2 regions of the Propioniciclava soli genome follow, and region 2 is predicted to be linked to the other one. Evidence: predicted binding sites of a transcription regulator. Region 2 holds the regulator's gene; the other holds the start of a gene.

Region 1 (11,011 bases), 1.6 Mb from region 2:
TTTCCCGATCACGCCACGATCTGCCGGTGGCGCGCCGGGCACGCGCAAGCGTTCACCGGGCTGTTCTGCCAGGTGTTGGGCGTGTGCGCCCGAGCCGGGCTGGTCGACATGAGCGTCCTCGCTGTCGATGGCACCAAGATCGCCGCGAACGCGAGCCTGTCAGCATCACGGACCCCGCAAGGGCTGGCCGAGTTGTTGGTCAAAGAAGCCGCACTGGTCGATGCCGCAGAGGAATCACAACAGCCGGTTGTCGAGGGCCCGACGACGGGTGGCGATCCGGACCTGCGCCGGCCCGGCGCGTCACGACAGGAACGGATCCGGCGGGCTTTGGCCGACCTGGAAAGCCGAACAAGCCGCGCTCACCCGAGCCGTCCCCGGGCCACAGGCAGACCCCGACGCCGTAACCACCCCCACGGCCCCGCGGTCGAGCAAGCCGCGGTCCCGGGCGAACATCACCGATCCCGACAGTCGGGTGATGCACACCAAGACCGGCTATGGGCAGTGTTACAACGCCCAAGTCGCGGTGACCGCCAGCCAGGTCATCGTGGCCGCGATCGCCGCCCAAGAACCCACCGACGTGTGGCTGCTCGACCCCGTCACCCGCCGGGCGTTGGACTGCTACCAGCAAGCCACCGGCCACACCCCCACCACTCCCGTGGTGCTGGCCGATGCCGGCTACTACTCCGCTGACAATGCCGCCCTGAGTCACATCACACCAATCATTCCCGCCGGGAAGCGCCGGGACAACACCGCCGAGAAACTCGCCGCCCGGGCCGCGGACGGTCAACACGCCGAAGACGTCCTCAACCGCTACGAGAAAAATGAACTCACCGCGATACAAGCCGCCGACCTCTTGGGAACCACCGTGTACGGCGTCATTTCACGGGCCTACCGGCGCCGGAAACGGCTCCGTGTGGGCAGCAGCAACGAACAGCTCATGGAAATGAACCAACGGATCGCAACCGATACCGGCCGTGCGCTGTACAAGAAACGCTCCGGCATGGTCGAGCCCGTCTTCGCGCAACTGAAACACAATCGCGGCATCACACGCTTCGTTCGACGAGGCCACCACGCCGCACAAACCGAACTCACCTTGTTCGCCCTGACCGCGAACCTCCTCAAGGTCTTCCACACACAACCCGCCACCTGCTAAATCACCACCAGCAGCTGGCCACAGGCCCGGCCGGCTCCAAAGCACCACCCCCAGCGCCGCAACAGATCGATATCGACCCGGCACCGCCCCACCCACAGTCGCGACCCACCGACAGAACCAACTCCACGCGACAGCCTCTCGGCGGGCCGCCACGTGAGCTGCGCTGCGCCACGTGGAGTCCCCGTGCGCCACGTGGGTTCAAGCTGCGCCACGAGGGTTCAAGGTGCGCCACGTGCGCCTCAAGCGCTTCACCGGGGCGCGTTTGGACCCGAGGAAATGGCGCCATGGCGCCATTTCCTCGGGTCCAAAAGCCACTTCGGGGGGCCCGCCGCCCGCACCAACACCTCCCCGCACCACCAGCTGCCGGGCACGCGCCCCGCCCAGCACCGAGGGCGCCCCGCGTGTGCGGGACGCCCTCGGGCTGGGGTGTGTGGTGCTGTCGGTGCCTCGGGCTCAGAAGCCCATGCCGCCCATCTCGTCGCCGCCACCGGCCGGCATGGCCGGGGCCTTCTCCGGCTTGTCGGCGATCACGGCCTCGGTGGTGAGGAACAGCGCCGCGATGGACGCCGCGTTCTGCAGCGCCGAGCGCGTCACCTTCGTCGGGTCGGGGATGCCCGCCTCGAGCATGTCGACGTACTCACCGGACGCGGCATTGAGGCCCTTGCCCGGCTCGAGACCGGCGACCTTCTCCGCCACGACGCCGCCCTCGAGGCCGGCGTTCTCGGCGATCTGCTTCAGCGGAGCGCTGGACGCGGTGAACACGATCTGCGCACCCACGGCCTCGTCACCGGTCAGCTCGACCTTGCCCTTGGCCGCAGCAGCAGCCTGGAGCAGCGCGACGCCGCCACCGGCGAGGATGCCCTCCTCGACGGCCGCCTTGGCGTTGCGCACGGCGTCCTCGATGCGGTGCTTGCGCTCCTTGAGCTCGACCTCGGTGGCCGCGCCGACCTTGATGACGGCCACGCCGCCGGCCAGCTTGGCGAGGCGCTCCTGGAGCTTCTCGCGGTCGTAGTCGGAGTCGGAGTTCTCGATCTCGCGACGGATCTGGGCCACGCGGCCCTCGATCTGGTCGGAGTCGCCCCCGCCGTCAACGATGGTCGTCTCGTCCTTGGTGACGCGGACGGAACGCGCCCGGCCGAGCAGCTCGAGGGTGACGGCGTCCAGCTTGAGGCCGACCTCCTCGGAGATGACCTGGCCGCCGGTGAGGATCGCGATGTCGCCCAGCATGGCCTTGCGGCGGTCACCGAAGCCCGGCGCCTTGACGGCGACGGAGCGGAAGGTGCCCCGGATCTTGTTCACGATCAGGCCGGCGAGGGCCTCGCCGTCGGTGTCCTCGGCGATGACCAGCAGGGGCTTGCCCGCCTGCATGACCTTCTCGAGCACCGGCAGCAGGTCCTTCAGCGAGGAGACCTTGCTGTTGACGATGAGGATGTAGGGGTCGTCGAGGACGGCCTCCATGCGCTCGGTGTCGGTGACGAAGTACGGGGAGATGTAGCCCTTGTCGAAGCGCATGCCCTCGGTCAGCTCGAGGTCGAGGCCGAAGGTGTTGGACTCCTCGACCGTGATCACGCCCTCCTTGCCGACCTTGTCCATCGCCTCGGCGATGATCTCGCCCACGTTGCTGTCGGCGGCGCTGATGGACGCCGTCTGCGCGATCTGGTCCTTGGTGTCGACCGGCTTGCTCTGCTGCGCGAGCTCCTCCGAAATCGCCGCGACGGCCTTCTCGATGCCCCGCTTGAGGCTCATCGGGTTGGCACCGGCGGTGACGTTGCGCAGACCCTCACGCACCATCGCCTGGGCGATGACCGTGGCGGTGGTGGTGCCGTCGCCCGCGACGTCGTCGGTCTTCTTGGCGACCTCCTTGACGAGCTCGGCACCGATCTTCTCGAAGGGATCCTCGAGCTCGATCTCCTTGGCGATCGACACGCCGTCGTTGGTGATGGTGGGGGCGCCCCACTTCTTCTCAAGCACGACGTTGCGGCCCTTGGGGCCGAGCGTGACCTTGACCGCGTCGGCGAGGGTGTTCATGCCCCGCTCGAGGCCGCGGCGCGCGTCCACGTTGAATTCAATCAGCTTTGCCACTGTCGGCAATCCTTTCGGATGTCTGGGTTCGCCCGGATCGGTGCCCGCGACGGACGACCTGATCGGCAGGTCTCACCGCACCGGACGGGTAGCACTCAACACAGTCGAGTGCCAATCCATGTTTAGCACTCGATGCAGGCGAGTGCAAACGATCCGACCGCTGCTTGAGCGATCCGGACCCATCCCCCACCATGGGCCCATGCCCATGACCGCCACCCACCGCGTCCGCGCCGCGGCGAACTGGCTCAACCTCACCACGCCGCTCGGGCTCGCGGTGGCGCTCACGGGCCGCGCCCGGCTGCGTCGCGGGCCCGAGGGCATCATCGTCGCCGAGGGCTACCGGCTGCGGTACCCGCTGGCCGGGGCCTTCACGGTAGGCAACGTGGTGGCCACGGCGTCCGACATCGCGACCCTGGAGGCGCGCGTGCCCGGCACGTGGGGCCACGAGGGACGCCACGCGTGGCAGTACGCGGTGGGCGGGGTCTGGTTCTTCCCGACCTACGCGCTGGCGTCCGGATGGTCGTGGCTGCGGACAGGCAACCCGGCGCTGCGCAACCCGCTGGAGCGCCATGCGGGCCTGGTGGCCGGCGGCTACGTCCACCCGGTCACGGGCCAGCCGACGGGACGCGTCCGCGCCCGGAAGTTCAGCCGCCGACGCGCACCGTGAGGTGCCGCGCCGAGCGGCTCTGCTGCCGGGACGCCCGCAGGCGGGCCAGGCGGCGCACCAGCAGGGGCTTGTGGGCCAGCGCGTCCTCTCGATCGAGCAGCGCGTTGAGGATCTGGTAGTAGCGCGGCGGGGTGAGCCCGAATCGTGCGTGGATCTCGGCGTCCTTGGTGCCGTCGGCCGCCCACCAGGCGTCCTCGAAGTCGAGGATGCCGGCCTCCAGCTTGGTGAGGCCGCCAGCGGTGGGGCTGCTCTGCAAGGCATCGGACATGGCGTCAGCGTACCGGCGAATCACACGGCTGTCATTCACTGGCTCTCCCCCATCGATCGGTTGACGCCTCACCGAAGGCGCCGAGTCACCCGCGCGGGCGGTTGCCCGCGTGGGGCTCCGCAGGTTCAATGGGTGGGTCCGTCACCCCATCCAACGCCGGAGGCAGCATGCAGTTCCTGGAGGGCACGCTCATCCGCTACCCCTGGGGCACCTACGACGCCATCGCCGGCATCCTGGGGAAGGAGCCCGACGGCCAGCCGCTGGCCGAGCTGTGGCTCGGCGCCCACCCCTCGGCTCCGGCGCGGCTGGGCGACACGACGTTGGACGCCGCCCTGGCAGCCGACCCGTCCGCGCTCGGCGAGGCCTCGCAGGCCGCGTTCGGACCGCAGCTGCCGTTCCTCATGAAGATCCTCTCGGCGCGCCACGCCCTCTCGCTGCAGGCGCACCCGTCGCGCGACGAGGCCGAGCGCGGCTTCGCCGCCGAGGAGGCCGCCGGCATCGCCCGGGACGACCCCCACCGGACCTACCGCGACGACTGGCCCAAGCCGGAGATCCTCGTGGCGCTGGAGCCGTTCCACACCCTGTTCGGCTTCCGCAGCCCGCTGCTCACCTGGCACCTGTTCCACCAGCTCGGCGTCGGCGCCGACACCCTGCGGCTGCTCGGCCCGCTCAACGCGCGCGGCGGCGAGGCGGCGCTGCAGGAGGTCTTCCTCGACGTCCTCACGATCGAGGGTGACCGCATGGGCATCGTCACCGACGTGCTGGCCTGCGCCCGCGAACACGCCCGCGACGAGGGCCCCGTGGGTGATCTCGCCCGCACCGCCGTGGAGCTGGAGGCCGTCTTCGGCACCGACCGCGGCATCCTCGCCGCCCTGTTGATGAACCGGCTGATCCTGGCACCGGGCGAAGCGGTGTACGTGCCCGCCGGCGTGATGCACGCCCACCTGGCCGGCACGGGCATCGAGGTCATGGCGTCGTCCGACAACGTCTTGCGCGGCGGGCTCACGAGCAAGCACATCGCCGTCGACGAGCTCGTGCGCGTGGTGGACTTCGCCTGGTGCACCCCCGAGGTGCTCCACGGCGACGAGACCGCCCCCGGCGTCTTCGACTACCCCACGCACTGTGACGAGTTCGACGTGTGGCGCCTCGAGGCGACCTCCGGGCGTTCGCTGCGCGTCCCGGCCGACGGTCACGCGCGCATCGCGTTGGTCACGCGGGGGGACGCCCACCTCTCCTCCGCCGCCGGCGACCTCACCCTGGCCCGCGGCGAGGCGGCCTTCCTCGGCGCGGCGGACGCCGACGTGACGCTCCGCGGGGACGCCCAGGTGTTCCTCTCCGCTCCCGGTCTGGCCACGGCGCGTCCCGCGAGCTGACGCCCCGGGCGCCGGGTGGGTCACGGCCCCTCGGAGCCGGGCGTGGCAGACTACCTGCGGGCCGACGACGTCGGCGGAGTGAGCCCCGGCGGGGGCACGGACGAAACGGGGACACCGATGGCCGGCGGACTGGCAGCCCTTCTGGACGACATCGCCGCGATGGCGCGCCTGGCCGCGGCGTCCGTGGACGATGTGGCCGCCGCAGCGGGCCGCGCCAGCGCCAAGGCCGCAGGAGTGGTGGTCGACGACGCCGCCGTGACGCCGCGCTACGTGACCGGTTTCAACCCCGCCCGCGAGCTGCCGATGATCCAGAAGATCGCCGTCGGATCGCTGCGCAACAAGCTGCTGTTCATCCTCCCCCTCGCCCTCGCGCTCAGCCAGTGGGCTCCCTGGGTGCTCACCCCGCTGCTCATGGTGGGTGGCACCTACCTCTGCTTCGAGGGCGCCGAGAAGTTGTGGGAGAAGGTCTCCGGGCACGACAAGCACGCCCCCGTGACGCCGGCCCCCCTCCAGGGTGGCGACCACGAGAAGACGATGGTGGCCTCCGCCATCCGCACCGACTTCATCCTGTCGGCCGAGATCATGGTGATCGCCCTCAACGAGGTCGCCGACGAGACCTTCTGGTCCCGACTCATCATCCTCGTCGTCGTCGGCATCGCGATCACCATCGGCGTCTACGGCGTCGTGGCGCTCATCGTGAAGATGGACGACATCGGCCTGCACCTCATCGAGAACGGCCGTGGCTTCGGGCGACGCCTCGGTGACGGCCTCGTGAAGGGGATGCCGATCGTGCTGACCGCGCTGTCCTGGATCGGCATGATCGCCATGCTCTGGGTGGGCGGTCACATCCTGCTCGTGGGCGTCGACGAGCTCGGCTGGCATGCCCCGTACGGCTTCGTGCACCACCTCGAGGAGCAGGTCGCGCACGCGACCGGCGCCCTGGGCGGCTTCCTCGGCTGGCTCACCAACACCTTCTTCTCGTTCCTCGCCGGCCTCGCGGTGGGTGCCGTCATCGTCGCCGTGATGCACCTCATCCCCCGCCGGGGCGGCACGCACGCCGCCGACCCGCACCCCACGGCGTCCGACCTGGCCGACGGCGCGGGCCACCCCAACGGCGCGGCGCATCCCGACGGTACCGGGCACCCGTGAGACCCGCCGGCTGGGCCCGCGTCCGGGACGCCCTTGCGGCGCCCGCGCGCCCGGTCGTGCTCATCGACGGGGGTTCGGGCGCCGGCAAGACGAGCCTCGCCCGCGCGCTCGCCGACGACTGGCCCGGCCCGGTACGGCTCGTCAGTCTCGACGACGTCTACCCGGGCTGGGAGGGTCTGCGCGCCGGCTCGGACGCCGTGGCGCGCGACATCCTGCACCCGCGGCGTCCGGGCTTCGAGCGGTGGGACTGGGAGCGGGGCCGGGCTGCCGGCTGGGTCGACCTCGACCCGGCGGAGGCCCTGATCGTCGAGGGCTGTGGCACCCTCACCCCGGCCAACCGGGCGCTGGCCACCGGCGGGCTGTGGGTCAGCGCGCCCCCGGCGCTGCGGCGCGCCCGCGCCCTCGGCCGGGACGGCGAGACCTTCGCGGCCCACTGGGCGATCTGGGCCGCCCAGGAGCGCGCCCACTGGCGCGAGCACCGGCCCCGCGCGCTGGCGGACTGGATCTGCACCCGTGACACAATGGTCCGCGGACCCTTCCGGGTCACGCCTCCGTAGCTCAGTTGGTAGAGCGCCCGCCTTGTAAGCGGATGGTCGCGGGTTCGAATCCTGTCGGAGGCTCGTGGATCCACGCTCAATCGCCCCGACCTCCCTCGGCGTCCGCGCCGCCGCCGCCGTCGCGGGCGGGCTGCGCAGCCGCTGGGCCGACGCCACCGCGGCCAACCCCGACCACTCGCGCTGGTACGTCGAGCGCTTCCGGGCGCTGGCGGCGTCCGGCGCCGACCTGGTGGGCGAGGCCCGCCTCGTCGACGCCATGGCGCCGCGCGGGGCCACCATCCTGGACGCCGGCTGCGGACCCGGCCGTCACGCCGGCCACCTCCACCGCGCGGGGCACACGGTGGTGGGCGTCGACCTCGACCCGATCCTCCTCGAGGCCGCCGAGGCCGACGACCCCGGCCCGACCTACGTGGTGGGCGACCTCGCCGCCGTCGAGCTGCCGGCCGAGGGGCCGCAGCGGTTCGACCTCATCCTGTGCGCGGGGAACGTCCTGACGTTCCTCCACCCCGGCACGCGCCGCCCGGTGCTGGCCCGCTTCGCCGGCTGGCTGGCCGAGGGCGGTCGCGCCGTCGTCGGTTTCGGCCTCGCGCGGGGCTACGCGCAGGCGGACTTCGAGGCGGACGCCGCGGCAGCGGGGCTCGCCGTCGAGCAGCGCTGGTCCACGTGGGACCTGCGACCCTTCTCGGCCTCGTCGGAGTTCCTCGTGGCGGTGCTGACCGCGTCGGCGCCGGCCACCGCACCCGCGGGGGCGGACGCCGGCTGAGCCGCACCGCGCTCACGCACCACACGGCTCAGGTAGAGCGCCAGGTTCACCAGCGAGACCACCGTCACGACACCGTTGGTGATGACGGGGGCCGGATCGCCGACCAGGAAGCCCCAGGTGCCCCACAGGGCGAAGTTGACGCTGGCCAGCACCAGGAAGAACCCCGAGACGCCCTCCACGCTGGGGGCCCGCACGAGCTCCATGCCCTGGGTCACCAGGCCCCACACGCCCGGGATGATCGCGACCAGCCCGAACGCCTCGCTGCCCAGCAGCACGGCGACGGCCACCATCGCGAGGCCCATCGCCAGGCCGGGCGCCAGCACCGCCGCGACCGAGCGCCGGTTGCCCCGGGCCAGCAGGACCAGGATGGTGAGCGTGACCGCGATGCTGAGGACGTTCACCACGATGAGGTTCGCCTGACCCGTCCGGAGGCCGTGGATGCCCCACGCCAGGTTGATGCCGAGGATGGTCTGCCACGTCCACACCGAGACGCCCTCTACCTCACGGGTGCGCCCGATGCGCCACGCCTGGGGGATGCCGAGGATCACGCCGGTGACGGTGGCGATCCAGCCGACGAGGAGGGTCCAGTCCATGCGTGACTCGCTTCGGAGAAGGGGCGGGAGGGGCACCTCCCAGTGTGAGGCCCCAGCGCGGCGCACACCAACCGGTTGCCTTCCGCTGCCACGGAAACCCGTGCCGGGCGGGGCCTCACCGGTGGGTCTTCACTGGGCCAGGCCGGCGTCGTGGACGCGGATCGCGACCTGGACGCGGTTGTCCACACCGAGCTTGTAGAAGATGCGCGTCACGTACGCCTTCACCGTCGCCACGCTCATGTACAGCTCGGCGGCGATGTCGGCGTTCGCCTTGCCCTGGCCGATCGCGACGGCCACCTCCCGCTCCCGTTCGGTCAGCTGGGTGAGCTGGGCGCGGGCCTCGTCACCCCGGGTGTCCCCCGCCGCCCGGGTGGCGACGGCGACGACCTGGGCGACCACGCTCGGCGACAGGATCGTCTCGCCGGCGTCCACCGCGACGATGGCCGCGACCATCTGGTCCGGCGGAGTGTCCTTCAGCAGGAACCCGGACGCGCCGGCCTGCAGGGCCCGCAACACCATGTCGTCGGAGTCGAACGTCGTCAGCACGATGACGCGGGGCGCATCCGGGCGCGCGAGGATCTCGGCGGTGGCGGCTAGGCCGTCCAGACGCGGCATCCGGATGTCCATGAGGACGACGTCGGGCCGCTGCCGGGCCACCACTTCCAGGGCTGCCTGGCCGTCACTGGCCTCCTCGACGACGCTGAGCGACGGCGCGCCCCCCAGGATCAGCCGGAGCCCGGCGCGGACGAGCGGGTCGTCGTCGACGAGCACGATGCGGATGGTGTCGGTCACGGTTCCTCCTGGTGTGGTGTCTCAGCGTCGATGGTCCCAGGGCAGCCATGCGTCGAGCACGAACCGTCCTTCGTGGACGCCGGCGTCGACGCGTCCGCCCAGCATCTGCACCCGCTCCGTGACGCCCACGAGCCCCAGGGCGGCCCCCGGGACGCCACCGCCCACCTGGGTCACGTCGTTGGTGACCCGGAGGTGGACGCCGCTGGCCGGGGCGCCCTCCAGCAGCATCGCGACGCGCGCCCGGGGGGCGTGCTTGCGGGCGTTGGTGAGCGCCTCCTGCGCGATGCGGAACAGGTGGCGCTGCTGCACGAGCGGCAGGCCGGGAGCGAGCGTGCCCCGCAGGTCGACGACCTGGCCGAGGGCGCGGGCGTCCGCCAGCAGGCCGGGCAGGTCGCCCAGGGTGGGCTGGGGGGCGACCGGCTGGGCCGCGTCGCCGGGCAGGCTCGGCCCCTCGCGCAGCGTCGAGAGCACGCTGCGCAGCTCGGTGAGCGAGGCGTGGGCGTTCTCCTGGATGACCCGGGCGATCTCCTGGGTCTGTTCGGGCGGCAGATCGGTGCGGTAGGCGAGGGCGCCCGCGTGCATGGAGACCAGCGAGATGCGGTGGGCGAGCACGTCGTGCATCTCGCGGGCGATGCGGTTGCGCTCGGCGAGGACGGCGAACTCGCGGTCGCGGTCGGCCTGTTCGACCCGTGCGTGGAAGGACGCCTGCCGGTCGCGGCGGACGCCGAGGTACGCGCCGAGCAGCGCGAACAGGGCCTGACCGACGAACGCCGCCACGATCACCGGCGCGCTGAGGGCGGCCGACCACGGCCACAGGTACGAGCCCAACGCGACCGCCAGACCGACGCCGAGGGCGATCAGCGTGCGCGGCAGTTGGCGCCGTGAGGCGAGGGAGATGAGCGCCCACCCGCCCACCGGGGCGCTGGTGGCGGAGATCAGCATGAACCCGTGGATGACGAGGCAGATCGCGAGGGGGAAGCGGCGCCGCAGGTGGATGATGGCCAGGCTGACGACGCCGAGGACGCCGTCGAGCGCCATGACGACCGCCGGGAGGCGCAGGTCGGCCAGCTCACCCTCGGCCGGGATCGGGGCGGCCGCATCCCCGGTGCCCGTGCCCACCTGATGGGCGAGCGCGTAGGCCAGCGCGGTCAGCGCGAACCACGCCAGGCAGAGCAGGTACCGCCACGCCAACGACGCCCCCGACAGGCGCGGGGGCGGGTACCGCTCGGGCTCGAACATCGCCAGCCACGTCGCGCGGGCCCGGCGGGCGGGCGTGCGGGCGGCGGCGGGGGTCACGCGTTTCTCCTATGTCAAGCGGCCATCGGGAGGTGAGTCCCGAGTGCCGCTTCGTGGTCGGTCTTGAGGGCTTGGTAGACGATGCGGGCGAGGCGTCGTTTCAGGCAGCGTAGGGCTTCGGATGTGGACATGCCCTCGGCCTTCTTCTTGTCGTAGTACGTCTTCCCGAGGCTGCCAGCCAACCGGATCTGGGTGACCGCGATCCGATGCAGAGCGGCGTTCAACTGCCGGTTCCCAGACCGAGTCAACCGAACCCGCCCTTCCGTCCTTCCCGACCACACCGGGATCGGCGCGATCCCAGCATGTCGAGCGAACTTG
Region 2 (11,011 bases):
TCGACCCTGGTGCCCGAGGACGGAGAGCGCGTCTCGCCGTCGGGCCAGTTCACGGCGGAGTTCGCGTCCGAGGGGGCGGGATCGGACGCAAGGGTGCACCCGGTCATCAAGGACGCGGGGGGCACCATTGTCTGGGCCGACGACGAGCGTTACCTTGTGCGTGCGCATCCGCTCGGCGTGGCATGGCAGTCCGACGAGGACGTCTTGTGGCTGCTCTCCAGCGACATCGGGACCGCCCGGGTGGTGCAGAGCAATGGGGTGTGGGTCAAGGACTGGGAGTGGACAACCCTGCCGCCCGACATCGAGGCCCTCCGCGGCTGATCCCCCCGCAGGGTGGACGTTGAGGACCCGGGCCGGCGCCTCAGGCCTGGGGGATCGCCGACTGGTCGTTGCCTCGGCGTGAGAGCCACCACGCCGCCAGGACGCCACCGATCGCGCCGCCGAGGTGGCCCAACCAGGACACCCCCGGCGCGGTCGGGAAGACGCCCCACAGCACGCCGCCGTAGATCGCGAACACCACCACGCCGATGAGTAGGTGATTCAGGTTGGCCGTGAACAGGCCGCGGGCCAGCACGAACGCCAACCAGCCGAACACGACGCCGGACGCCCCCGCCGTCAGCGTGCCCGGGGCGGACAGCAGCCAGACGGCCAGCCCGGAGGCCAGCACGGACGCCCCCGTGGCCACCACGAACGTCCGCACGCCTGACAGCAGGATCAGCAGGCCGAGCACGAAGAACGGCACGGTGTTGGCGATCAGGTGGCTGAATCCGTAGTGCACGAACGGGGCGGTGAACACCGAGTAGAGGTCACCCGGGTCCCGCGGGGTGATGCCCGCGGCGTCCAGGCCCAGGAAGGGGAACAGCTGGTCGACGATCTCCAGCACCCACAGCAATGCGACCCAGCCGAGCATGAACAGGCTTGCCCCCTCCCTCGTCGGCCGGGCGGCGAGCGGGGGGTGCGTCGGGACGGGGTGGCTCATGCCTCCAGTGTGCGAGGCCGGCTCAAGCGGGTCGGCGTCCGCCCGTAGGATGGAATCCATGAGCCTGTATGCCGTGACCTACACCTACGTCGACGACGCCGCTGCCCTCGACGAGATCCGGCCCCGCCACCGGGAGTTCCTCGGCGGGCTGGCCGCCGAGGGCATCATTCTGCTGTCTGGGCCCACGCAGGGGGACGGTCCGTTCGACGCTCTGATCCTGCTCCGCGCCGGCAGCGCGGACGATGCCGCCGCGGCCCTCGCGCACGACCCCTTCCAGCAGGCGGGTCTGGTCAGCGAGATCACCGTGTCGAGCTGGAACGCCGTGCTCGGTGCGTGGCGCGACGGCGCGCTGGCCGGGCAGCTGTGAGCGCCACGGCCGAGATCGGCATCGTCGGTGGCTCCGGTTTCTACTCGTTCTTCGACGACGCCGAGCGCGTCGAGGTCGACACACCGTTCGGGCCGCCGTCGGCGCCGCTGACGATCGGTGAGGTCGAGGGGCGCCGAGTCGCCTTCCTGCCCCGCCATGGCGAGCGGCACCAGTTCGCGCCGCACAAGGTCAACTATCGCGCCAACCTCTGGGCGCTGCGGGCGGTGGGCGTCCGCCAGGTGCTGGCCCCGTGTGCCGTCGGGGCGCTGCAGCGCCACCTGGCACCGGGCGCCTTCGTCGTGCCCGACCAGGTCGTCGACCGCACCTACCGCCCCGGCCACACCGTCTGGGAGGCCGAGGGGCCGGTCGTCCACGTGCCGTTCGCCGATCCGTACTGCCCGCGCGGCCGCCAGGCGCTGCTCGCATCCGCTTCCGACGACACCCCGCTGGTGGACGGCGGCACGCTCGTGGTCATCAACGGCCCGCGGTTCAGCTCCCGAGCGGAATCGCAGTGGCACTCGGCGGCCGGCTGGTCCGTCGTCGGCATGACCGGGATGCCCGAGGCGTCCGTCGCGCGCGAGCTGGCCCTCTGCTTCTCGACCGTCTGCTGCGTGACCGACGCCGACGCTGGCCTGGAGGGCGAGGAGGGCGTCACCCACGCCGACGTGCTCAAGGTCTTCGCCGGCAACATCGAGCGCCTCAAGCGGCTGCTGTTGCGCACCCTCGCGGCGATGCCGGACGGCGACTGCGCCTGCCAGCACGCCCTGGACGGCCTCGACCTGCCGTTCGCCCTGCCGTGACACCGAGCCTCCCCGACGGGGAGCCCGCGCCGATCGATGGCGCACTACCCGTCGACGCGCTCGCCGAGGTCGCCACCTCGCCGCTCAGCGTCTATGTCCACGTGCCCTTCTGCGCGACGCGCTGCGGCTACTGCGATTTCAACACCTACACCGCCGCCGAGCTGGGCGCCGCCCCCGGGGCGTCCCGCGCCGCCTACCTGGACGCCGTGCGCGCCGAACTCGCGCTGGCCGGTCGCCTGCTGGGGCCGGACGTACCGCCTGTGGAGACCGTGTTCTTCGGGGGCGGAACGCCGACGCTCCTGGCGGCGTCCGAGCTCGTGGGCCTGTTGGACGCCGTGCGTGCGGTGTGGCCGCTGGCCGACGGAGCCGAGGTGACCACCGAGTCCAACCCCGAGTCGGTGGACGCCGCCTACCTGCGGGAGCTGCGCGAGGGTGGGTTCAACCGCATCTCGTTCGGCATGCAGTCGGCCGTGCCGTCGGTGCTGACGAAGCTCGACCGTCGGCACACGCCGGGGCGCGTGCCCGCGGTCGTCGGCTGGGCGCGGGAGGCCGGCTTCGCGTCCGTCAGCCTCGACCTCATCTACGGGACGCCGGGGGAGACCCTGGCCGACTGGGAGGCGTCCGTCGCTGCGGCGCTCGCCGCCGAGCCCGACCACATCAGCGCCTACGCGCTCGCGCTGGAGCCGGGCACCAAGATGGCCGCCGACATCCGCCGCGGCCGGCTCCAGGAGATCGACCTGGACACCCAGGCCGACTGCTACGAACTCGTCGACGACCGCCTGACCGCCGCCGGACTGGAGCCCTACGAGATCAGCAACTGGGCGCGACCCGGGCACGCGTGCCGGCACAACCTCGCCTACTGGCGGGGTCACACGTGGTGGGGCGTGGGTCCGGGCGCGCACAGCCACGCGGGCGGCGTCCGGTGGTGGAACGTGAAGCACCCGGCCACCTACGCGAGCCGGCTGGCCGCCGGCGAAAGCCCGGCCGCGGCCCGGGAGGTGCTCACCGCCGAGGAGCGGCGTGAGGAGCGCGTCCTGTTGGAGATCCGCATCGCCGACGGGCTGGACGCCGCTGTGCTCACCGCGTCCGAGCGCCGGCGGGTGCCGGGGCTGCAAGCGCGCGGCTTGCTGCGCGCCAGCGAGAGCGGACGCCTCACGCTCACCCCGCGCGGCCGGTTGCTGGCCGACGCGGTCGTGCGCGAGCTGCTGGACTGAGGGCTGGTCAGCCCGCCGCGGGGGTCACGAGCGGTTGGCGTCGGCGGAGGAACCAGTGGATCGTTCCCTCCGCCAAGACGAAGGCAACCATGACGAACCACCACAGCCCGGTGGGCTGGAGAACCAGGCCGATCCCCAGGATCACTGCGGCGGCCGCGAACCTTCCCGCCCACCGCAGCACGCGGAAACCGGGGCGCTCAGCAGCGGACGTGCCCTCGGCGAGGGCGAGCAGCAGGTCCAGACCGAAGATCAGGGCAGTGAGCCACCACCACTCGACAGCGAGCACCAGAATTCACCTTTCGTTGACGAGCGCCGGGCGACCAGCGCGGGGGTGTCATCAGGGCCAGAACCCATGGGCCGCACCCTACTCCAGCACGGGCGCTGGCGAACCGCGCCCCTGCGGTGGCCCGAGCATCGCGGCTCGCCCGGTGGGTCCCCGGCCGGAGTGTCGGTGGCGCGCCGTAGGCTGGTGGATCGTGAACCGATACTCCTCCGACGTGCTTGCCAAGGGCTGGCAGCGCGTGAACCGTCCGACGGCGGCGCGCACCCCCGTGGAGAGGAACATGGTGCTCGAGGAGCCCACCTCCGGCTTCGTCGGCGCGGTGGTGACCTGGGAGAACGGCGTCGTCGTGTTGGAGGACCGCAAGGGCAAGCGCCGCAGCTTCCCGTTCGGCCCCAACTTCTGGCTGGACGGGAAGCCCATTGACCTGACGCCGCCGGTGCGGACGCCGACGGCGCGCGATCGTGCCCAGGAACACGCGCGGACGCACACGGCGTCCGGCTCGCGCGTCGGGCCCACGGCCAGCGCGAAGGTGGCGCTGCCCAGCCGCATCTACGTCGAGGGACGCCACGACGCGGAGCTGATCGAGAAGGTGTGGGGCGCGGACCTGCGCCACGTCGGCGTCGTCGTGGAGTACCTCGGCGGCATCGACGACCTGACCGCCATCGTCCGCGAGTTCGCCCCCGCGCAGGGCCGGCGCCTCGGCGTTCTGGTGGACCATCTCGTGCCCGGCAGCAAGGAATCTCGCATCGTCGCGCAGGTCAGCGGTGAGCACGTGTTCGTCACCGGTCACGAATACGTCGACATCTGGGCGGCGGTCAAGCCTGAGCGCGTCGGCCTGGCGCGCTGGCCCGACATCCCGCGCACGATGGAGTGGAAGCACGGCATCTGCGACGCGCTCGGGATGCCGCACGCCACCCAGGCCGACATCGCGGCCGCGTGGCAAGCGATCCTCCGCCAGGTGCGGGGTTGGCAAGACCTGGACCCGCGCCTGCTCACCGAGGTCGAGAAACTCATCGACTTCGTCACCGCCGACCACATCGATGAGGACTCCTGATGGACGCCACCGCGATCGAGAACCTGCTCGTCGACGTCGCCGAACGGGTGATCCTGCCCCGCTTCCGGACGCTCGCCGAGCACGAGATCGACCAGAAGCGCCCCGGCGACCTCGTGACGATCGCCGACCGCGAGGCCGAGGTCGAGATCGCCCGCACCCTGGCGGAGGCCTTCCCCGACGCTGTCATCATCGGCGAAGAGGCCACCTTCGCCGACGCCGACCTCCCCGCGGGCCTCCCGGGCGCGGCGCACGCCTTCGTCATCGACCCCGTCGACGGCACGCGCAACTTCGCCCACGGGCACGCCGACTTCGGCGTCATGCTCGCCGAGACCCGCCACGGTGAGGCCACGCGAGCCTGGATCTGGCAGCCCGTGCACCAACAGATGTACGCCGTGGAGAAGGGGGCCGGAGTGACGCGCAACGGCGTGGCCCTGCCCGCCCTGACGCCCCCCGACCGGCCGTGGCGCGTGGCGACGCGCAAGCGCTTCCGTGGCGACGGCCACCCCGACCTGCAGTTTACGGGCACACGCGGCGCCTGTGCGGTGGACTACCCGCGCCTGCTGGAGGGGGACGTGGACGCGCTGGTCTACACCAGCCAGCACGCGTGGGACCACCTGCCCGGCACGCTCATGCTCACCGAGCTGGGCGGTGTGGCGGCCTCGTCCGGTGCCGAGCCGCCGTGGCGTCCCGGGCAGGACGGCCGATACCTCCTGGCCGCTGCTGGCGACGACGTGCTCGCTGCCCTGCAGGAGCACGCGGCGACGCGCTGACGGCCGGCACCTGAGCGACCCGGCAGGAGCGGCTTCCGCGTCAGCGGCCCACCAGGGGCGGCTTCCGCGTCAGCGGCCCAGCAGGGGCAGCGTGCGGGCGCGGGGGCGTCCGGCCGCGGCGTACTGGGCGAACCGAACCGTCAGGGCCGCCTCGGCCTCCTGGCGGGTGAGCGGCCACTCGTCGGTGGTGGGCCAGGCGTCCGCGGCGGCGGTGCCGGCGTCCCACAGCGTGCCGGCCTGGGACTCCAGCCACGCCAGCTCGGCGCGCTGGATGAAGGCCCCGCTCTGGTCCATCACGCTGCCGTGCCCGGGCACGATGACGGTGTCGCGGCGCAGGGTGCCGAGCGTGCCGTCCAGCGTGCGGGGCCACTCGGCCAGGAAGGAATCCTCCCCGACGGACGGAAACGCCGACTGCTCCAGCAGGTCGCCGGCGAACACGACCTTGCGGGCGGGCACGATCACGACCGCGTCGTGGTCGGTGTGCCCGCGCCCGAAGTGGACGACCTCGGCGTGGGCGTCGCCCAGATCGAGGGTGGTGGCGAGGGAGAACGTGTGGGTGGGTGCGACGAGGTCGTCCGCGGTGAGGCCGAGATCGCGCAGTAGGTCGTGCTGTTCACCGGTGCGAGCGATGGCGCTGGCCAGGCCGCGATGCGCATGGGACGACACGCTCGCGAAACCGCCCAGGCCCCCGTGGTGGTCGACGTGGGCGTGGGTGACCACGACGTGGGTGACGGGGACGTCGCCGGCGACGGCCCGCGCGGCGGCGAGGATCGCGGCACCCTGGGCAGGGGTGCTGCCCGTGTCGATCACGAGGGCGCCCGTGGTGCCCACCACCAGGCCGATGTTCACGGCCTCGGGTTCGGCGACCGCGACGAACACCCGGTCGGCGACCGGGATGAAGGGGCCCAGGCTGAACAGCATCCGCTCAGCCTACCGAGGTGGCGTCCGGCCCCGGCCGCCCGGACAGCCGGCGGCCGCGTCCGATCCGAACGGACGCGAGGAGGAGCTCGAGCAGTCCCGACCCCACCAGCAGGGCCAGCGTGGCGGGCCGCGCGGCGTCCGGGTCGGCGGCCGCGGCGTCGAAGTGCGCCACGCCGGGGACGGCGAGGGCGAGAAAGACGGCCGCGTAGACGACCACGACGCGCGGGTAGGGCCGCAGATGGAGGGCGACCAGGGCACCCGTGGTCATCGGGGTGCCGGCGAAACCCGGCGGGCCGAGCCGGTCGGGCCGCGTGGCCCAGCCGTGGAGCACCACCCACGCGACCCCGAGTGCCACGAGCAGGACCGGCGCCTGCACGGGGGGCAGTTGCCGCCCCAGCAGCCAGCCGTACAGCACGGCCGGGATGCCGAGGAACATGAGCAGGTGGGCCACGAGGAAGATGCGGGTGACGCCGGCAGCGCGCCGGGCGGTCAGTGTGACGAGGGCCCACCCGCCGGTCACGACCGCGACCAGCCACACCCACCAGAACGCGTCGCCGTAGCTGAGGCGTCCGAACGCGGCGGCGGCCACGGGGGCGCCGAAGACGGCGGTCGTGGCCCCCAGGAGCGCGGCGGGGGACGGGGTGGACGCAGGCACGGCGGCCAGCGTAACCGGCGCCACCGCGAGGGTGGCGTAAGCTTGGCACTCACTGCGCGCGAGTGCCAGCCCCGACCCGGGGCGGGCCTGCGGCACGGACACCGCGAGGGGTCACGAGAGGGGGCGACATGCTGGACGACCGCAAGCTGGCGATCCTGCGTGCCATCGTCACCGACTACGTCTCCTCCCAGGAGCCCGTGGGCTCGAAGGCCATCGTCGAGCGCCACAGCCTCAACGTGAGCCCGGCGACCGTCCGCAACGACATGGCCGTGCTGGAGGACGAGGGCTACATCACCCAGCCCCACACCTCGGCAGGCCGCATCCCCACCGACAAGGGCTATCGCCTCTTCGTCGACCGGCTGGCCGCGGTCAAGCCGCTGACGCTGGCGGAGAAGCGGGCCATCACGACGTTCCTCTCGGGCGCGCTCGACGTGGACGACGTGGTGCGCCGCACGGTGGCGCTGCTGGCGCAGGTGACGCGGCAGGTCGCGATCGTGCAGTACCCGGTGCTGACGACCTCGACCATCCGCCACGTCGAGATCGTGCGGCTCGGGCCCGACCGCGGGCTGGCCATGGTGGTCACCAGCACGGGCAGCATCGAGCAGCGGCCGATCCTGCTGGGCGACGTGGACGACGCCGACCTGGCGCTCGTCCGGGCGCGACTCGTCGAGCTGTTGCTGGGCGCGTCCCCGCGGGAGGCCGTAGAACGCCTCGCGACCTTCGCCGACGCCCTACCGCCGACGCTCGGGCCACTGGCGGCCACCGTCACGGCCGCCGCGCTGGAGATGGTGAGCGCCGACGCGAGCACGCGCGTCGTGGTCGGCGGCGTCCCCAACCTGACCCGGTTCGGCGACCAGTTCGAGACCACCGTGAAGCCGGTGCTGGAGGCGCTGGAGGAGCAGGTCGTCCTGCTGCGCCTGCTGGGGGAGACCAGCACCCCGAACGACGTGACCGTGCGCATCGGTCACGAGAACCCCTACGCACCCCTGCAGTCGACGTCCGTGGTGGCGTCGGCGTATGGTGCGGACTCCGACGTGTGGGCGACCCTCGGCATCGTGGGCCCCACCCGCATGGACTACCCGTCCACCATCGCGTCCGTGCGCGCCGTCGCGCGGTACGTGGGCCGCTTCCTGGCCGAAGGCTGATACCCGAGAAGGACGACGTTGAGCGACTACTACGAGGTCCTGGGTGTGCCCCGGGACGCATCGAGCGAGCAGATCAAGAAGGCGTACCGCAAGCTCGCCATGAAGTACCACCCGGACGTGGCCGACGACCCGGCGAGCGCGGAGACGTTCAAGCAGATCGGCGAGGCGTACGCCGTGCTGTCGGACTCCTCCAAGCGCCAGATGTACGACCTGGGCGGCGACCCGTTGCGCTCGGGCGGCGGGGGCGGGGCCGGCGGCATGGGTGGTTTCGGCTTCCCCGGTGGCGCGGGCGGCTTCGACGTCGGCGGGTTGTTCGACGCCATGTTCGGCGCGCAGGGTCAGCGCGGCCCGCGCAGCCGCGTCCGCAAGGGCCAGGACGCCCTCGTCCGCCTCTCGCTGTCGTTGGCCGAGGCCGCGTTCGGGGTGACCAAGCCGGTCCGGGTCGAGACGGCGGTGGTCTGCCCCTCGTGCAGCGGCCGCGGTGCGGCGGACGGCGGCGAGCCGGTCACCTGCAGCACCTGCCACGGGCAGGGCGACGTGCAGAGCGTCCAGCACAGCTTCCTCGGCGACATCCGCACGGTGCAGCCGTGCCCGACGTGCCGGGGTTACGGCACGGTCATCCCCAACCCGTGCGGCGAGTGCTCCGGGGAGGGCCGCGTCCGCAGCACGCGGACGATCAACGTGAAGATTCCCGCCGGGGTGAGCACCGGCAACCGGGTGCACCTCGACTCCCAGGGTGAGGTCGGGCCCGGCGGCGGACCGGCCGGCGACCTGTACGTGGAGCTGGCGGTGAGCCAGCACCCGGTGTTCCGTCGGGACGGCGACAACCTCGAGATGGTCGCGAAGCTGCCCATGACGGCGGCGGCGCTGGGCACCGAGGTGTGGATCGACACGATCGACGCCGAGGTAGAGGGTGCCGATGCCGCCGACGCGCGGGTGAAGCTGGAGGTGCCGCACGGCACCCAGTCGGGCACCCGGCTGGTGCTGGACGGCCGCGGCGTGCCGCGCCTGCGTGGCGCCGGCCGCGGCGACCTCGGGGTTACCCTGTTGGTGCAGACCCCGACGTCGCTGGACGAGCACCAGCGCGAGCTGTTGCGCCAACTGGCGACGGCCCGCGACGAGAACCGGCCCGAGGCGACGGTGGACCGCGGCCCCAAGGGCTTCTTCAGCCGCCTGAAGGACGCCTTCGACGGCTGAGGTCGAACCCAACGAACCCAGACACCGACGCGAGAGGAACCCGAGACGATGACCGAGGCGCTGTTCCTCGCCGATCTCACCCGTTGCCGGGTCGGTGACACGTTCACCCTGGGTGGCGACGAGGGGCGTCACGCGGCGGCCGTCCGTCGCATCCGCGTGGGGGAGACGATCGTCGTCTCCGACGGGGCGGGCACCGCGATTCGCGGCCCCGTGACCGCGACCGACAAGGCGTCCGTCACCCTGGAGGTCGCCGAGGTGCTCACCGCCCAGGCACCGACGGTGCGCTACATCGTCGCCCAGGCCCTGGCCAAGGGCGACCGCGCCGAGCTGGCCGTCGAGATGCTCACCGAGGTGGGCGTCGACCGCATCATCCCGTGGCAGGCGTCCCGCTCCGTCGTGAAGTGGTCGCCCGACCGCGAGGAGCGCCAGGCCGGCCGGTGGCGTTCGACGGCGCGCGAGGCCACCAAGCAGAGCCGGCGCCTCCGCGTCCCGATCATCGCCGCCCCCATGACCACCCGCGAGCTGGCCGAGCTGGCACGCGAGGTGGCCCTCACGCTGATCCTGCACGAGGGTGCCAGCGCGCCGCTTCCGCGCGTCGCGGTGCCCGAGGAGGGTGACGTGCTCGTGATCGTCGGGCCCGAGGGTGGGCTGACCGACGCGGAGATCGCCACCTTCGAGGCCGCGGGCGGGCGGCAGGTGCTGATCAGCGACGCCGTGCTGCGCACCTCCAGCGCCGGCGTCGTGGCCGTCGCGCAGCTGCAGGCGTTGCAGCGCCGCGTGGGCAAGGCGAAGTGAGCGCAGCCTTCGGCTTCACCCGCGGAGCGGAGCTGCCCAACGGGCGCGGCCGCACCGGCGTCATCACCACCCCCCACGGCACGATCCGCACCCCGGCCTTCGTCGTGGTGGGCACCAAGGCGACGGTGAAGGCCGTCCTGCCGGAGTCGGTCGCCGAGCTGGGGGCCCAGGCCGTGTTGGCGAACGCCTACCACCTCTACCTGCAGCCGGGCGCCGACATCGTGGACGCCGCCGGCGGCCTGGGGGCCTTCATGAACTGGCCCGGCCCGACGTTCACCGACTCGGGTGGCTTCCAGGTGATGAGCCTCGGCGTGGGGTTCCGCAAGGTGCTCGCGATGGACGCCGCCGGCGTGGCCGACGACGACGTGATCGCCGCAGGCAAGGAGCGCCTGGCGCGGGTTGACGAGGACGGGGTGACGTTCACCTCCCACCTCAACGGCGACCGGCACCGCTTCACGCCCGAGGTGAGCATGCGCGTCCAGCACGAGCTGGGGGCCGACATCATCTTCGCCTTCGACGAACTCACCACCTTGAAGAACACCCGCGCCTATCAGGAGAGCTCGGTGGAGCGGACGCACCGCTGGGCCGAGCGCTGCCTGCGGGCCCACGGGGAGCTGACCGACGCCCGCGCCGACCGGCCGTACCAGGCGCTGTTCGGCGTGGTGCAGGGAGCGCAGTACGAAGACCTGCGGCGCCGGGCCTCCCGCGGTCTCGCCGAGTTGGAGGTGGACGGGCGCGGGTTCGACGGTTTCGGCATCGGTGGCGCGTTGGAGAAGGAGAACCTGGGCACGATCGTCGGCTGGTGCGCCGACGAGCTGGGGCCCGAGCGTC

Evidence for each region. Region 2 encodes HrcA, which represses chaperone genes, less so after heat shock. Its sites were predicted from a motif close to TTGGCACTCGNNNNNNNCGAGTGCCAA; they were not measured.
Region 1: groL (chaperonin GroEL) is a predicted target of HrcA. The motif match lies at 3,324-3,350, and genes of this name have one in related genera.

Annotation. Positions count from the first base shown of each region.
Region 1 is NZ_CP115965.1:619,526-630,536, reverse strand. Features, by position in the region: partial or broken gene PCC79_RS17375 (transposase) at 1-63, shown strand, start outside; gene PCC79_RS02790 (transposase) at 476-1,153, shown strand; gene groL (chaperonin GroEL) at 1,607-3,235, opposite strand; gene PCC79_RS02780 (hypothetical protein) at 3,435-3,902, shown strand; gene PCC79_RS02775 (DUF3263 domain-containing protein) at 3,880-4,170, opposite strand; gene manA (mannose-6-phosphate isomerase, class I) at 4,338-5,543, shown strand; gene PCC79_RS02765 (DUF808 domain-containing protein) at 5,586-6,692, shown strand; gene PCC79_RS02760 (cobalt ABC transporter) at 6,689-7,249, shown strand; tRNA gene PCC79_RS02755 (tRNA-Thr) at 7,240-7,312, shown strand; gene PCC79_RS02750 (class I SAM-dependent methyltransferase) at 7,314-8,012, shown strand; partial or broken gene PCC79_RS02745 (PQ-loop domain-containing transporter) at 8,501-8,605, opposite strand; gene PCC79_RS02740 (response regulator transcription factor) at 8,735-9,397, opposite strand; gene PCC79_RS02735 (sensor histidine kinase) at 9,419-10,693, opposite strand; partial or broken gene PCC79_RS02730 (IS110 family transposase) at 10,708-11,011, opposite strand, start outside.
Region 2 is NZ_CP115965.1:2,229,589-2,240,599, reverse strand. Features, by position in the region: gene PCC79_RS10030 (hypothetical protein) at 1-321, shown strand, start outside; gene PCC79_RS10025 (rhomboid family intramembrane serine protease) at 362-910, opposite strand; gene PCC79_RS10020 (YciI family protein) at 1,038-1,346, shown strand; gene PCC79_RS10015 (S-methyl-5'-thioadenosine phosphorylase) at 1,343-2,146, shown strand; gene hemW (radical SAM family heme chaperone HemW) at 2,143-3,360, shown strand; gene PCC79_RS10005 (hypothetical protein) at 3,368-3,646, opposite strand; gene PCC79_RS10000 (DUF3097 domain-containing protein) at 3,834-4,697, shown strand; gene PCC79_RS09995 (inositol monophosphatase family protein) at 4,697-5,467, shown strand; gene PCC79_RS09990 (MBL fold metallo-hydrolase) at 5,537-6,388, opposite strand; gene PCC79_RS09985 (hypothetical protein) at 6,393-7,043, opposite strand; gene hrcA (heat-inducible transcriptional repressor HrcA) at 7,172-8,188, shown strand; gene dnaJ (molecular chaperone DnaJ) at 8,207-9,385, shown strand; gene PCC79_RS09970 (16S rRNA (uracil(1498)-N(3))-methyltransferase) at 9,434-10,180, shown strand; gene tgt (tRNA guanosine(34) transglycosylase Tgt) at 10,177-11,011, shown strand, end outside.